DNA from 3 places in the Streptomyces sp. NBC_00078 genome. Region 3 is predicted to be linked to each of the others. Evidence: riboswitches for the same ligand, from Rfam matches in the RefSeq annotation. Region 3 holds a riboswitch; each other region holds the start of a gene.
What was found. A riboswitch is a leader RNA that binds a small molecule or an ion and turns the genes downstream of it on or off. The one in region 3 is predicted to bind cyclic di-AMP.
Positions count from the first base shown of each region.

Region 1: linked by a shared signal. The riboswitch ahead of OOK07_RS20125 (M23 family metallopeptidase) and the one ahead of OOK07_RS32380 (M23 family metallopeptidase) in region 3 are both predicted to bind cyclic di-AMP.
Region 2: linked by a shared signal. The riboswitch ahead of OOK07_RS25870 (transglycosylase SLT domain-containing protein) and the one ahead of OOK07_RS32380 (M23 family metallopeptidase) in region 3 are both predicted to bind cyclic di-AMP.

Region 1 is NZ_JAPELX010000001.1:4,305,865-4,310,791, forward strand. It holds gene OOK07_RS20120 (aldo/keto reductase) at 1-281, opposite strand, end outside; gene OOK07_RS20125 (M23 family metallopeptidase) at 497-1,522, opposite strand; cyclic di-AMP (ydaO/yuaA leader) riboswitch at 1,533-1,690, opposite strand; tRNA gene OOK07_RS20130 (tRNA-Met) at 2,050-2,123, opposite strand; gene OOK07_RS20135 (dihydrofolate reductase family protein) at 2,185-3,318, opposite strand; gene OOK07_RS20140 (MarR family winged helix-turn-helix transcriptional regulator) at 3,415-3,930, shown strand; gene OOK07_RS20145 (GTP cyclohydrolase II) at 4,073-4,708, shown strand.
Region 2 is NZ_JAPELX010000001.1:5,503,694-5,508,620, reverse strand. It holds gene OOK07_RS25880 (polyprenyl synthetase family protein) at 1-571, opposite strand, end outside; gene OOK07_RS25875 (hypothetical protein) at 982-1,176, shown strand; cyclic di-AMP (ydaO/yuaA leader) riboswitch at 1,660-1,834, shown strand; gene OOK07_RS25870 (transglycosylase SLT domain-containing protein) at 1,838-2,320, shown strand; gene OOK07_RS25865 (HAD family hydrolase) at 2,327-3,139, opposite strand; gene OOK07_RS25860 (NAD(P)-binding domain-containing protein) at 3,272-4,474, opposite strand; gene OOK07_RS25855 (carboxylate--amine ligase) at 4,540-4,927, opposite strand, start outside.
Region 3 is NZ_JAPELX010000001.1:6,895,773-6,900,699, forward strand. It holds gene OOK07_RS32370 (M16 family metallopeptidase) at 1-1,313, shown strand, start outside; gene OOK07_RS32375 (M16 family metallopeptidase) at 1,310-2,698, shown strand; cyclic di-AMP (ydaO/yuaA leader) riboswitch at 2,899-3,061, shown strand; gene OOK07_RS32380 (M23 family metallopeptidase) at 3,074-3,838, shown strand; gene OOK07_RS32385 (GntR family transcriptional regulator) at 4,028-4,723, shown strand; gene OOK07_RS32390 (HPr family phosphocarrier protein) at 4,863-4,927, opposite strand, start outside.

The sequences.
Region 1 (4,927 bases), 2.6 Mb from region 3:
TCGGGGTGCTGGCTGACCTTGGTCGCGATGACGACGTCGTCGCGGTTACCGCGCGCCCTGACCCACTTGCCGATGATCGTCTCGGACTCGCCGCCCTTGTTGCCGTCGACCCACGCCGAGTAGGAGTCGGCGGTGTCGACGAAGTTGCCGCCCGCGGCCGCGTAGGCGTCCAGCACGGCGAAGGACGTGGCCTCGTCGGCGGTCCAGCCGAAGACGTTGCCGCCGAGGGAGAGGGGAAAGACCTCCAGGCCGGAGGAGCCGAGCTTGCGAAGAGAAGTCATGTAGTGCGTCAACGCCCGCGTCGGAGGGCGATCTTCCGCTGCGGCCGCAAAATCCCCGTAAACAAGCGGAGTCACCCATTCCAGCGGCTGGACAGCGGAAAAAAGGCAGCCCTGACGTCTGGGGTATGCCGTCAGGGCTGCCGGGATCACGAGGAAAAGAAAGAACAGCGAGAACAGGGAGAACAGGGAGAAGCCGAGGTCAGGGAGAAGCGAGGTCAGGGGGTGAGGCCCTTGCTGCGCAGCCATGTCATCGGGTCGATGCCCGTGGCCTGGCCGTTCAGGTGGACCTCGAGGTGCAGGTGCGGACCGGTCACGTTGCCGGTGGCGCCGACACGCCCGATCACATCGCCCGTGCCGACCTTCTGGCCCACGCTCACGCTGATCGACGACTGGTGGCAGAACCAGAGTTCCGTACCGTCGTCGAGCGTGATGATCGTGCGGTAGCCGTACGAGCCCGCCCAGCCGGCCTCCGTGACGGTACCGCTGTGGACGGCCTTGATGAGCGTGCCCGTGGGGGCGGCGAAGTCGAGACCCGTGTGGTAGCCGGAGGACCACATCGAGCCGGCCTGTCCGAAGGTACCGGTGATCGTGTACGACACGACCGGCAGCTTGAACTGCTTGGCCAGCTCGGCGAGTTTGGCGGCCTCGGCCTTCTTCTTGGCCTCCGCCTCGGCCTTCTCCTTCGCGGCCCGCGCCTTGGCCACGGCCGCCTTCTCCGCCTGGGCGGCAGCGTCGTCGACCTGCTTGGCGAAGACGGCCTCGGTGGCCGACCGGGCCTTGCCGTCGACCTGGACCTGCTGGCTCTCGGCCTGGGCCATGATGCGGTTGCGCAGCGCCTCACCGGCGTCCGCGGCGCCCTGCGCGGTGTCGTCGGAGCTGACGCCGACGGTGCTGAGGGCGGTGGCGGAGCCCTTGGAGGCGTGCGAGGAGTCGCCGAACACGCCGCCCACAGAAGGCAGATCGGGCAGGGAGATGGAGACCGGGGGCTTGCCGGTGTTGGCGCTGGCAATGCCGCCCGCGCCGACGGCGGCTATGACACCGACGCCGAGAACCGTGGAGCTGCGGGCGAGTCCCCCGCCGCGCTGCTTGGAGACACGGTGCCGGCCGCGCACCGGCGGTAGGGACTCCTCGGTGGGGTTCCACTCCTCCCACGGGCCCTCGTCGGTGCGGGGGCCGGCAAAGCCGAAGGGCTCGGTACTCGGCACGAACGGTGCTGCCGGGGCAGGCGGGTTGGACGCCACGTAGGCGTGCTCCTTCCTTCCTTCTCGCCTACCGGGTTAGCTGACGGGTTCGGAGCAGGAAGGTCTCCTACGCGCGTATACCCGCCGTACGTTCACGGCGGCTTCAGCGCGATTCACCCCAGGGTGGTGGTTCCCCGGTTCCCTTGCGGGATTCGGCGCGTGCGCACGGAGCCGTCTCTTGTGACGGCTGGGACGACCGCGCTGCGTTATCGAACGTTAATAGACCCGGGGTGCCGTTTCCAGCTGTTCCGCTTGATCATTAATGCTTCTTGGTCTGGACGTAGGGCCCATGAACGGCCATAAACGGGCGAGTTGGCCAGACCTCAGGATCCACACAGGTATTGACGGTATGTCAGTTGTTATGCGGAGGGCGGTCGCTCGACCACACTCGGTGACATCGCGTCAGGGAAGGGCGGGGAGACACGGAAAGGCACGGACAGGCACGGAGAGGCCCACGGAGAGGCATGGAAGCGGGAAAACACTCAGGGCCGGAATCCAGTTACTGGATTCCGGCCCTGAGCCTTGAGTAGCGGGGACAGGATTTGAACCTGCGACCTCTGGGTTATGAGCCCAGCGAGCTACCGAGCTGCTCCACCCCGCGTCGTTGTGTAACCAGCATACGCCATCCGTGGGGTGCTCAGAACCACGGTCACGACCGTGGGTCACGAACCCGGGAGATGCCGGTTCGGCGCCTTGGCCTGCTCCTCGTACTCCGGCAGTACGACGACCTCGACGCCCCGCGACGCCAGCAGCCCGCTCCCGTCCGCCTCCGTGACGAACGTGTCCGGCTCCCGCCACGCCGTGACCACCCGCCGCACCCCCGCGTCGAGGATCAGCCGCGCGCACGGCCTGGGCCGGGAGGCGCGGTGGGCGCAGGGCTCCAGGCTGCTGTACACCGTCGCCGACGCGAGTCTCGGATCCGCCGGGTCGAGCTTGGCCAGGGCCGCCTCCTCGGCGTGCACGACAGGGTCGCCGCCCTCGCGCGAGTGACCGCGGGCCAGCTCCGTGCCGTCGGCGGCGACGATCACCGCGCCCACGCTGAAGGCCGTGCGGGAGGGCGGGCACTGCGCCGCCAGCTCGCAGGCGAGGGCCAGCCAGTGGCGGTCGGCGGCGGCGGGGAGCGGGCCGGCACCGGGGGCCGTGGGCTCGTAGCGCATGAGAACGACGTCCTCGATCCGCCGGGTCTCCGTCAGGCGCAGGCGGCCACCCTGGTAGGCGCCGGGGCCGAAGAGGCGGGGAGCGTCCGGGTCGCCCACGAAGAGGGGGGCGAGGACGAGCTGGAGTTCGTCGGCGAGGCCCTGCCGGAGGAACTGGGTGTGGATCGTGCCGCCGCCCTCGACCATCAGGCGCCGTACGCCGCGCACGTCGTGCAGATGCTCCAGGAGCCGCCGCCAGTCGAGGTCGGGGCCGAGCGGGACGACGTCGGCGGCGAGGCCGAGTGCGCGCGCCCGCCGGGCACCCTGGTCGGTCGTGCAGACGAGCTTCTCGCCACCCGTGTGCCAGAAGTTCGCGTCCGGGTCCAGGTCGCCGGAGCCGCTGACGGTGACCTTGAGGGGGTACTCCGACTTCCCAGCCGCGATGCGGGCGGCCCGGCGCTCGGGCGAGTTGACCAGCAGCCGCGGGTTGTCGGCGCGGATCGTGCCCGCGCCGACGAGGATCGCGTCGACGGACGCCCGCACCTCGTCCACACGGTCGAAGTCGGCCGGGGAGGAGAGCAGGAGGCGTTCGGGGCCGGCGTCGTCGAGGTAGCCGTCGAGAGAGACGGCGGCGGACAGCAGGACGTAGGGGTACGGCATCGGTCGCGCTCACTCTCGGCGGCGGGCTCGGACAGGCAGGGCGGGCTCGGGCGGGTGGGTCTTGGTTCAAGTTTGAAACAAACCTACACTGGGGCTATGACGACTCGCTGGCTCACCTCCAAGGAGCAGCGCGCCTGGCGCGCGTACATCGCCGCGGCGCACCTCCTGGAGGACGCGATCGACCGGCAGCTCCAGCAGGACGCCGGCATGCCGCACCTGTACTACTCCATCCTGGCCAATCTCTCCGAGGTACCCGAGCGGCGGCTGCGGATGACCGATCTCGCCGAGCGGACGAAGATCACCCGAAGCCGGCTGACGTACGCGGTGTCCCGGCTGGAGAAGGACGGTCTGATCCGGCGCGAGAACTGCAAGTGGGACAAGCGGGGGAGCATCGCCGCACTCACCGACGAGGGCATGGCGGTGCTGGAACGCACCGCGCCCGGACATGTCGAGACCGTGCGCGCCTCGCTCTTCGAGCACCTCACCGAGGAACAGGTGGAGCAGGTGGAGGAGATCTTCTCGGGGGTCGCGCGGGCCCTCGACGAGGGGGGCAGCCGGCCCACGCCCGACGAGGTGCCGTGGCGGCGGCGGTCGTCGCCGCCCTGTTCGTGACCCAGTCCCGGTAAACGTGTTGCTTCAAATTTAAAGCATGGGGTAGTGTCCGGGACCGTAGAACTGCTTCAAATCTGAAGCAGGACTGCGGAAGCAGGACTGCTCAAGCAGACGTCCACCGGACCCACCCGGGAGAACCCGCATGCCCGACTTCCCCGCCGCCACCCCGCGCGCCCGCGTCCGGGTACCGCTGCGCTTCCAGGACGGCTACAGCGTCGACGCCGAACTGGTCACCTTCCACGGCCTGACCGACGGACAGGAACACGTGGCCGTCGTCCTGGGCGACCCGGGCCCCGTCCCGCTGGTCCGGCTGCACTCCGAGTGCCTCACCGGCGACGTCTTCGGCTCGGCCCGCTGCGACTGCGGCCCGCAGCTGCGCGAGGCGGTCGAGCGGATCGCGACCCGCGGCGGCGTGCTGCTCTACCTGCGCCAGGAGGGCCGCGGCATCGGCCTCTACAACAAGCTGGACGCGTACGCCCTGCAGGACCAGGGCCTGGACACGTACGAGGCGAACGCGGCCCTCGGCCTGCCCGAGGACGACCGCGACTACACGGCGGCCGCGCAGATGCTCCACGCCCTCGGCATCGACACCCTCGACCTGCTGTCCAACAACCCCGACAAGGCCGGTCAGCTCCGCGACCTGGGCATCGACGTGCACGAGCGCGTCCCCACGGGCGTCTTCACCACCGCCCACAACGTCCGCTACCTGCGCGCCAAGGTCCTCCAGACCCAGCACACGCTGCCGCTGGGCGAACTGACGGAACTCAGCGCCGGCTGACGGCTGACGGCTGACGGCTGACGGCTGACGATCTACGTTCGGGACGGCGCCGTTGGATCGTCCCGTCTGTCCGTATCGGGCGCCGTCATCCCGCGCGCGGCAGCATCACGTCGATCACCGTCGGCCCGGCGTCCGGGCTGGACACTTCCATTCCATGGTCCCGTCCAGCGCGGCTGCCCGTCCGCGCATACCGAGCAGACGCATACCGAGCAGTCCCGG
Region 2 (4,927 bases), 1.4 Mb from region 3:
CGAAGCGGCACGACACGGCCACCAGCGAGCCCGTCTTGCCCCCCAGCACGTCCAGGTAGTGGCCGACCGGGTCCCGGCCGTCCTGCGGCCCCGCCGTCTCCAGGATCTGTCCGGTGACCAGCCGCTCGAACGCCTCCGCCTGAACCCGGACCGCCTCGGGGCCCAGGTCGGCCAGGATGTGCGAGGCGCGCGCGAACAGGAAGTCGCCGGTGAGGACCGCGACCGAGTTGCCCCAGCGGGCGTTGGCGCTGTCCACGCCGCGCCGCACCGCGGCCTCGTCCATCACGTCATCGTGGTACAGCGTCGCCAGATGGGTCAGCTCCACCACCACGGCCGACGGCACGATCCCGGGGGCGTACGGATCACCGAACTGGGCGGCGAGCATCACCAGCAGCGGGCGGAACCGCTTCCCACCCGCCCGCACCAGGTGCTGGGCGGCCTCCGTGATGAAGGGGACCTCACTCTTGGTGGCTTCGAGCAAACCTTCCTCGACGGCCGCCATTCCGGCCTGGACATCGGCTTCCAGAGCCTGGTCCCGCACGCTCAGCCCGAACGGCCCGACGACGGTCACGAGGGGTCTCCTGTCTGCTGGTGTCTGCTGGCGCTTACACGGTTTGTCGATAGGTCGCTGACATCACTCAAGTCAGCGTATCCGGTCACCTTTCGATCACCGATGCCGCCCACCCGTCCACCATGGGCGGTATTGGATCACGACCGGTATGCTTTTGATCACCTGATATAACCGGATATCTACAGACTTCCTCATCCCCTTCCCCACCGCCTCCCATCGCCTTGCCCACCGCCTTGCCTGTCGGCGTTTCCCGTCGCCTCCGAGGGAAGCGGCAGCCCCCGTCCCGGAGAGGCACAGGCATCGAATCCGGCGGCGGGCAGTCCCCTGAGGACGACCGCGCCCCCTTCGGCCGACCGAGGGTCTGCGCTCACCCTTTCCGGCACGACGGCCTGGGTATGCCGGCGGGAACCATGTCCGGCGCCTCCGCGACCTACGGCACCCTCGCCCATCCGGCCTCCGTCGCCGCCGGCCGGCTCGGCGCACCATGCACCCCGCCCTTCGAGGTCACCGCGATGAGCACGCACATCCGGACATCCTTCCCCTACGAGACAACCCTGGTGCAAGGCGGTCGTCGTGACGGTGCGCCCGACGGGCGACCGCTATGACAACGACGCGCACTACAGGGGAGGTTCCGTCCTCGCGGTGGAGATGCACGCGCGGGCGGCCGGCACGCTCGTCCGACACCCCGGATTCCCGGTAGGCCAGATGCGGCAGAGTGCACCTTTCGCCCTTAATGGGGTGGTGTACACCGCGGATGGGGAGGTGATCTTCCACCGAACCTGGAGGAAACGGATCCCATCGACAGTTGATTGACTATGAGTTGGGCCCATTGCCCGATTTGCCGCTGTCGCGGGAGCCAGTGAGTTGGGTCACGCCATCGCACGGGTCGACGGCCGTCCGGCTTCTGTCGTTTTCCCTTCACCCATACGCAAGTTGAAGGTTGGCAACCGCAAAGGATCTAGCGACCCATATGCCTCAGACCAAGGTCAATAGGCGTGATCTGTGAATTCGGCACTTGTTCCGGACATGTGCTCTCGCATACGTTCCCGGCCTGTCGGGCGGAACGCCGAATCCTGCCGCCGCCTGGACACAACCCATCGACGAACTCACTCGCACGGCAGGAGCGGGGGAACCAGGTAAGCGCCGGACCGGGCACCGTCCCGGACCGGCTAGGGGTGAAGTCGCGTCGCCGCAGGGCGGCGCGGCCGGGCAACTCCCGCCCGAACCCGACAGCTCACCTCGTAGGCGCCGGAGAGGAACCTCGCCATGCCTGCTGCCGCTCAGCACCGCCGCACCAAGAACTCGCGCCTCGCCCGCAAGCTCGCCGTCATCGGCACGGGCGCCGCCGTTCTCGCCCTCCCGATCATCGGCGCGACCAGCGCCTCCGCGGCTACCCCGACCGTGGCCACCGCCCGCTCCCTGGGCTACGCCGACAACCTCGACGGCTGGATCCGGGCCTCCCTGCAGGTGATGGCACAGAACGGCATCCCCGGGACGTACAACGGCATTTACCGCAACGTCATCCGCGAGTCCTCGGGCAACCCGGCCGCCATCAACCTCTGGGACTCGAACGCGGTAGCCGGCACCCCGTCCAAGGGGCTGCTGCAGGTCATCGACCCGACGTTCCTCGCCTACCACGTGCCCGGCACGGCGTACGACCCCTACGACCCGGTCGCCAACATCACCGCCGCCTGCAAGTACGCGGCCGCACGGTACGGGTCGATCGACAACGTGTTCGGCGCGTACTGAGCCGTATCACCCGCTTGGGAAAAGTCTTTCGAGGACGACGGCGATGCCGTCGTCCTCGTTCGACGAGGTGATCTCGTCGGCCACCGCCTTGAGTTCGGGATGGGCGTTGGCCATGGCGACGCCGTGGGCGGCCCAGTCGAACATCGGGATGTCGTTGGGCATGTCGCCGAAGGCGATCGTCCGCTCCGGTCCGAGTCCCAGGTGCGCGGCGGCCAGCGCGAGGCCCGTCGCCTTGGTGATGCCGCATGGCTGGAGTTCGACGGTCCCGGGTCCCGACATGGTGACGGTGGCCAGCGAACCGACCACCGAGCGCGCCGTCGACGCCAACTCGTCGTCGGACAGGTCGGGATGGCGCAGCAGCACCTTGCTGATCGGCTCGCACCACAGGTCGTCGCGCCGGTCGACCCGCACGGCCGGCAGGGTCGGGTGCGGCATCAGATAGCCCGGTTCGATGAGCGTGAGTCCCTCCACACCGTCCTGGTCGACGGCCGCGTACACCTGGCCCACCTCGGCCTCGATCTTGCCGAGGGCGGTCTCGGCCAGTTCCTGGTCCAGCGTGATGGACCACAGCAGACGGTCCGCGCCGGCGTCGTACACCTGCGCGCCCTGTCCGCACACCGCGAGCCCCCTGCTGCCCAGGGCATCCAGGAGCGGCCGCACTCTGGGCGCCGGCCGGCCCGTCACGACGAGGTGACGAGCGCCGGCCTCGGCCACCCGCGCGAGCGCTGCGAGAGACCGGTCGGACAGCGTGTCGTCGCCTCGGAGCAGCGTGCCGTCCAGGTCGGTGGCGATGAGTGCATATGCGGTGGGTGCGGCCATGATCAGAGAATACGGACAGGACGCCCCACCGACTCACCGCGAACCGGACGACCGCGGAGTGCACCGCCGTCCTTGGCCAACTCCTTTGTTCTTGTGGGCCCTTCACCGCCCGGTGGCGTCCGCGGCGCCCGCCTACCCGTGCGCTGAGGCCAGGTGTGCGGCGAGCCTCGGAGAGGCGAACTCCGTGCCGCACACGAAGCGCATCACGGGGCCGTACGACGACGCGGCCGGCAGGCCCGTGAAGTACAGGCCCGGGACCGAGGAGACGTACCCCGCGCCCAGTTTGGGCGCGCCCCGGCTCACCGCCAGACGTGTGCGCAGTCCGTGACCGAGGAAGTCCATCGCGGCGATGTCCACGCGGTATCCGGTGGCTGCGATGACGTGGTCCGCCGACAGGTTCTGGAGGCCACCCGCGTGCGTACGGACCGTCAGGGTCGGGCTGCCGTCGGCCGCGTCCGTGCGCACGATCCGGTCGACCTCGCTGACCTGCACCTTCCCCTCGAAGCGGTCGCGCAGCCACCAGGCACCGAGCGGGCCGAGGACGCGCCGCACCAGATAGTGGCGGGCCTCGGCAGGAAGGTAGCGGTAGGGGTGCGGGTAGTAGCTGAGGGCCCACAGGGACCAGGCGCGACCGAAGGGCGACTCGGGGCGCAGCTTCGGCTGCTTCCACGGCGGCGCCCCGAAGGCGACCCTGCCGCGGCCGCGGGACACCACCCTGACCTGCGCGCCCGCCTCCGCCGCCAGCGCCGCCGTCTCCAGCGCGGACTGGCCGGCGCCGACGACGATCAGGTCCTTGCCGGCGTAGCGCGTGAGGTCGTGCTGCTGGGAGCTGTGGGAGACCGGGCCCGTGGGCGTGGGCCCGTCCGGCGCGGCCGAGGCGAGCTCGGCCGGCAGGCGCTCCAGACCGGACAGGCCGGTCGCCACGACGACCGCGCGGGCGGTGAACAACTCGCCCGAGTCCAGCTTCAGTTCGAAGCCGCCGCTCTTGTTCCGCTCCACCGACACCACCCGCACCTGCTCCAGCTCGGGCACCAGCTTCTGCCGGAACCACTCGCCGTAGGCGATGAACGTCTCGACCGGGATGATGTCCTCGTCCGTCACCAGCCGCTTGATGCCGGCGGCGTCGCAGTAGTCGACGAGGTTGTGCCCCTGCTGCGGGGCGTCGAAATTGGATGCGACCGGAGTCGACTTCAGGAGCATTCCGACGGGCATGTGGTCGCGCCAGCTGACCATGGGGTCGCCGAAGACGCGGACGGGGATGCCGCGCGCTCGCAGATGGGCGGCGGTCGACAGGCCGAAAGGCCCGGCGCCGATGATTGCAACCGGTTGAATCACGAAGTCCCTCCCCAGGACAATCACTTCGTCACTTCGTGGCCGGCTCTCGCAGCTGATACTGCCGGCTAGCTGCTCGAACTGGTGCTGCTGCCGCGGCGGTTGGTCCGCCACAGTTGGTACAGGTGCTTCGCGCCAGGCCGCACGAAGCGGGCGAGCATCGTGACGAACGGCAGCGGGTCGTCACCCGCGAGCCAGGCCAGCTCCGTCCCGCTCGCGCGCGCCGGTGCGTGCGGCGTCGTATAGCCGCTGCGGCGGTAGGCGAGCAGGGCGGGCAGGTCGATGTTCTCCACGATGTACCGATGGCCGGCCCGCTGTTCCCCCTCCGGAACGGGGCGTCCGGTCAGATCCAGGTGCATGGCGCGGACGACGTCCACCCCCGACTCGTTCTCGAAGAGCCGGAACTGGGCGCCCATGCGGGGGTTGAAGTCGAGGAGTTTGTACAGCCCGTCGCGC
Region 3 (4,927 bases):
GCGTGGTGCTCTCCGAGGACCACCTGACCCCCGTCGCGGCGGTGTGCCTCTGGTACGACGTCGGTTCGCGCCACGAAGTCAAGGGACGCACCGGCCTGGCTCACCTTTTCGAGCACTTGATGTTCCAGGGCTCGGGCCAGGTCAAGGGCAACGGGCACTTCGAGCTGGTGCAGGGGGCGGGCGGCTCGCTCAACGGCACCACCAGCTTCGAGCGCACCAACTACTTCGAGACCATGCCCACCCACCAGCTGGAGCTCGCCCTCTGGCTGGAGGCCGACCGTATGGGCTCCCTGCTCGCCGCCCTCGACGACGAGTCCATGGAGAACCAGCGGGACGTCGTCAAGAACGAGCGCCGTCAGCGCTACGACAACGTGCCCTACGGCACGGCGTTCGAGAAGCTCACCGCCCTCGCCTACCCGGAGGGCCACCCCTACCACCACACCCCGATCGGCTCGATGGCCGACCTGGACGCGGCGACCCTGGAGGACGCGCGCGCGTTCTTCCGCACGTACTACGCGCCGGGCAACGCGGTCCTGTCGGTGGTCGGCGACATCGACCCGGAGCAGACGCTCGCCTGGGTCGAGAGGTACTTCGGGTCCATCGCCTCGCACGACGGCAAGCCCGCACCCCGGGACGGCTCGCTGCCCGAGATCATCGGCGGCCAGCTGCGCGAGGTCGTGAAGGAGGAGGTGCCCGCGCGCGCCCTGATGGCGGCGTACCGGCTGCCGCACGACGGCACGCGCGAGGCGGACGCCGCAGACCTGGCGCTCACCGTCCTCGGCGGCGGCGAGTCCTCCCGCCTCTACAACCGTCTCGTACGGCGCGACCGTACGGCCGTCGCGGCCAACTTCGGCCTGCTGCGGCTGGCCGGAGCGCCCTCCCTGGGCTGGCTGGACGTGAAGACCTCCGGAGACTACGAGGTGCCGGTCATCGAGACCGCCATCGACGAGGAACTCGCCCGGTTCGCCGAGGAGGGCCCCACCGCCGAGGAAATGGAGCGCGCGCAGGCCCAGTTGGAGCGCGAGTGGCTCGACCGGCTCGGCACGGTCGCGGGCCGCGCCGACGAACTGTGCCGTTACGCCGTCCTGTTCGGCGACCCGCAGCTCGCCCTCACCGCCGTCCAGCGCGTCCTGGAAGTGACACCCCAGGAGGTGCAGGAGGTCGCCAAGGCGCGCCTGCGGCCCGACAACCGCGCGGTGCTCGTCTACGAGCCCGTCGCGGGAGAAAGCGCCGAGGACGCAGATCCCCCGCAGGACCCCGAGGCCGAAGCCACGGTCGAGACCGGCGACGACACCACGGAGGCGGCCAAGTGACCGAGCTCACCACGATGGAGTTCCACCCGCAGCCCCAGGCCGGCGAGGCAAGGCCCTGGGCCTTCCCCGCCCCGGAGCGCGGCGCGCTCGGCAACGGCCTGACCGTCCTGCGCTGCCACCGCCCCGGCCAGCAGGTCGTCGCCGTCGAGGTGCTCCTGGCCGCGCCCCTGGAGGCCGAACCGGCCGGTTTCGAAGGCGTCGCCACGATCATGGCGCGGGCCTTCTCCGAGGGCACCGACAAGCACTCCGCCGAGGACTTCGCCGCCGAGCTGGAGCGCTGCGGTGCCACCCTCGACGCGCACGCCGACCACCCGGGCGTACGCCTGAGCCTCGAAGTGCCGGCCTCCCGCCTCGCCAAGGCGCTCGGTCTGCTCGCCGACGCCCTCAGGGCGCCCGCCTTCGCCGACAGCGAGATCGAGCGGCTGGTCCGCAACCGCCTGGACGAGATCCCGCACGAGCTGGCCAACCCCTCCCGCCGTGCCGCCAAGGAGCTCTCCAAGGAGCTGTTCCCGGCGACCTCGCGCATGTCGCGCCCGCGCCAGGGCACCGAGGAGTCCGTCGAGAAGATCGACTCGGCGGCCGTGCGCGCCTTCTACGACCGGCACGTCAGGCCTGCCACGGCCACCGCCGTCGTCGTCGGCGACCTCACCGGCATCGACCTGGACGCGCTGCTCGGCGAGACCCTCGGCGCCTGGACGGGCTCCAGGGGCGAGTCCCGTCCCGTGCCGCCGATCACCGCCGACGACACCGGACGCGTGATCATCGTGGACCGTCCCGGCTCCGTCCAGACGCAGCTGCTCATCGGCCGCGTCGGCCGCGACCGGCACGACCGCGTGTGGCCCGCGCAGGTGCTCGGTACGTACTGCCTGGGCGGCACCCTCACCTCCCGTCTGGACCGTGTCCTGCGTGAGGAGAAGGGCTACACCTATGGTGTGCGCGCCTTCGGCCAGGTCCTCAGGTCCGCCCCGGACGGCTCCGGTGCCGCGATGCTCGCGATCAGCGGCTCTGTCGACACCCCCAACACCGGCCCGGCGCTCGACGACCTCTGGAAGGTGCTGCGCACGCTCGCCGAAGGCGGGCTCACCGACGCCGAGCGCGATGTCGCCGTACAGAACCTCGTCGGGGTGGCGCCGCTGAAGTACGAGACCGCGGCTGCCGTGGCGAGCACGCTGGCCGACCAGGTCGAGCAGCACCTGCCGGACGACTACCAGGCGACGCTGTACCAGCAGCTCGCCGCCACCGGCACCGTGGAGGCCACCGCGGCGGCCGTCAGCGCCTTCCCGGTGGACCGTCTGGTGACCGTCCTCGTCGGTGACGCGGCCGCGATCAAGGAGCCCGTCGAGGCCCTGGGGATCGGAGAAGTCACCGTCGTGGCAGCCGAGTAGAGGACCGGCGGCGCCGCGCGCGTGGGGGCCCTGGTGACTGATGAGTCACCAGGGCCCCCTAATGTCCGAATTAGGGGAGAGGTTGCCTGTCTGACCTGTGGCATGTACTACAAAAACCGTGATCCGTTTGGGAATTGAAAGTCGCCCCGCTTAGCGTCGTCCGGTCTGTCCGTCAGGCACAGCGCCGCATCCGCGGCACCGGACAGTCATCGCCGAGTCCCCCTATGGCGCGAGCCAGGGGAGCCGGGGACCCATCGCAGTCCCTGGGGTGAATCGGACGCCCGCGCGCAGCGAGGGGGTCCGTAGGAGACCTTCCTGCTCCGAACCCGTCAGCTAACCCGGTAGGCGAGAGGGAAGGAAAGGACCAGCCACCACATGGCGTTCACGCGCGCCACCGGGAAGCACCGTCGTCCCACGCGGATGCACCGCACCACCATCCGCGCCGCAGGGGTCGCGGCTCTCGCCGCCACCGGCGTCGTCGGCGCCCAGGCCGCTCCGGCCCTCGCCGCCGAGAGTTCCGTCGAGCAGACCGGCCTCACCCCTGTCATCACCATCGGCGACACGATCGCGGACAAGATCGACGCCCAGGCCGACGCCCAGAAGCAGGCCGCCGAGGAGACCGCCCGCAAGAAGGCGGCAGAGGAGGCGGCGCGCAAGAAGGCCGCCGCGAAGGCCGAGGCGGAGCGGCAGGCCAAGGAGCGCGCCGCGCGCGAGGCCGAGCGCAAGCGCCTCAACACCTTCGTCGCGCCGATCTCGAACTCGTACGTCTCGACCGGCTACAAGACCGGTGGCTCCCTGTGGTCCTCCGGCAGCCACACGGGCATCGACTTCCACGCCGCGAGCGGCACGGCCGTCCACGCGGTCGGCGCCGGCACCGTCGTCGAGACCGGCTGGGGTGGCGCCTACGGCAACCAGATCGTGATCAGGATGCACGACGGCACGTACACCCAGTACGGCCACCTGTCGTCCATCGGCGTCTCGGTGGGCCAGACGGTCGTCCCGGGGCAGCAGATAGGCGTCTCCGGCGCGACCGGCAACACCACCGGACCGCACCTGCACTTCGAGGCCCGTACGACCGCCGAGTACGGCTCGGACATCGATCCCGTCGCCTACCTGCGCTCGCACGGCGTGAACGTCTGACGACGGATCGCAGGACAACGGCGAAACCCCGGCTCCACGAGCCGGGGTTTCGCCGCTTTCCGTTGCCCTGCTGTCCAAAAAATATCCATGGATTCCGGCCTCCCGTCGGAAATTCCGGCTCTGTGCAATAGAGTCACGGAACACGCGTCAATCATCGACGTTTCACGGGGATTAAGTCGGAGGTCGGTCATGCGTATTCCGGCGCACTCGGTGTGCACGGCGATCCGGGACGACATCGTCGCCGGTGTCCACGAGCGTGGCGGCCGCCTCACCGAGGAAGTTCTGGCCCGCCGCTACGGCGTCTCGCGCGTTCCCGTCCGCGAGGCCCTGCGCACGCTGGAGGCCGAGGGCTTCGTGGTGACCCGACGGCACGCGGGCGCGTGCGTGGCGGAACCGACCGAGCAGGAGGCCTCCGACCTGCTGGAGATGCGCATGCTCCTGGAGCCGCTCGGTGCCTCACGGGCCGCCCAGCGGCGTACCGAGGCCCATCTCAAGGTCCTGCGCGGCCTGGTGAGACTGGGCCAGGAGCGGGCCAGGAGGGGCAACAGCGAGGATCTGCGCTCCCTGGGAAGCTGGTTCCACGAGACGCTCGCGCAGGCCGCCGGCAGCCCCGCGCTGACCTCGATGCTGACCCAGCTGCGCCACAAGATCGCCTGGATGTACGCCGTGGAGGCGCCCGCCGACCCCGTGGAGTCCTGGGCGGAGCACGGTGCGATCGTCGACGCCGTGGCCCGCGGCGACAGCGAGCGCGCGCGGGCGGTCACGACCCTGCACACCGAGCGTTCCAGCGGGGTGCACCGGCTGCGATTCACCCCCGGCGCCGATCGCGCCGACCGTGTGAGGAACTCGCAACATGCCGTAAACATGTCGAGCCTGCGTCATTAACACGGGCGCCGTATACAAAGACAAGAGAATTCGCGGGGGTTTATCCATGCTGCCCGCGATCGGGAATTCCACGGTCTTGGCACAAGAAATGCGAAGAGCTCGCCCGGTAATTCGGACGAGCCCTTCTGCGGTGCCGTGATCAGACAGTCTCGGGGAGCTCCTCGAGACCTTCGGAGACCAGCTTGGCCAGACGGTCGAGTGCGG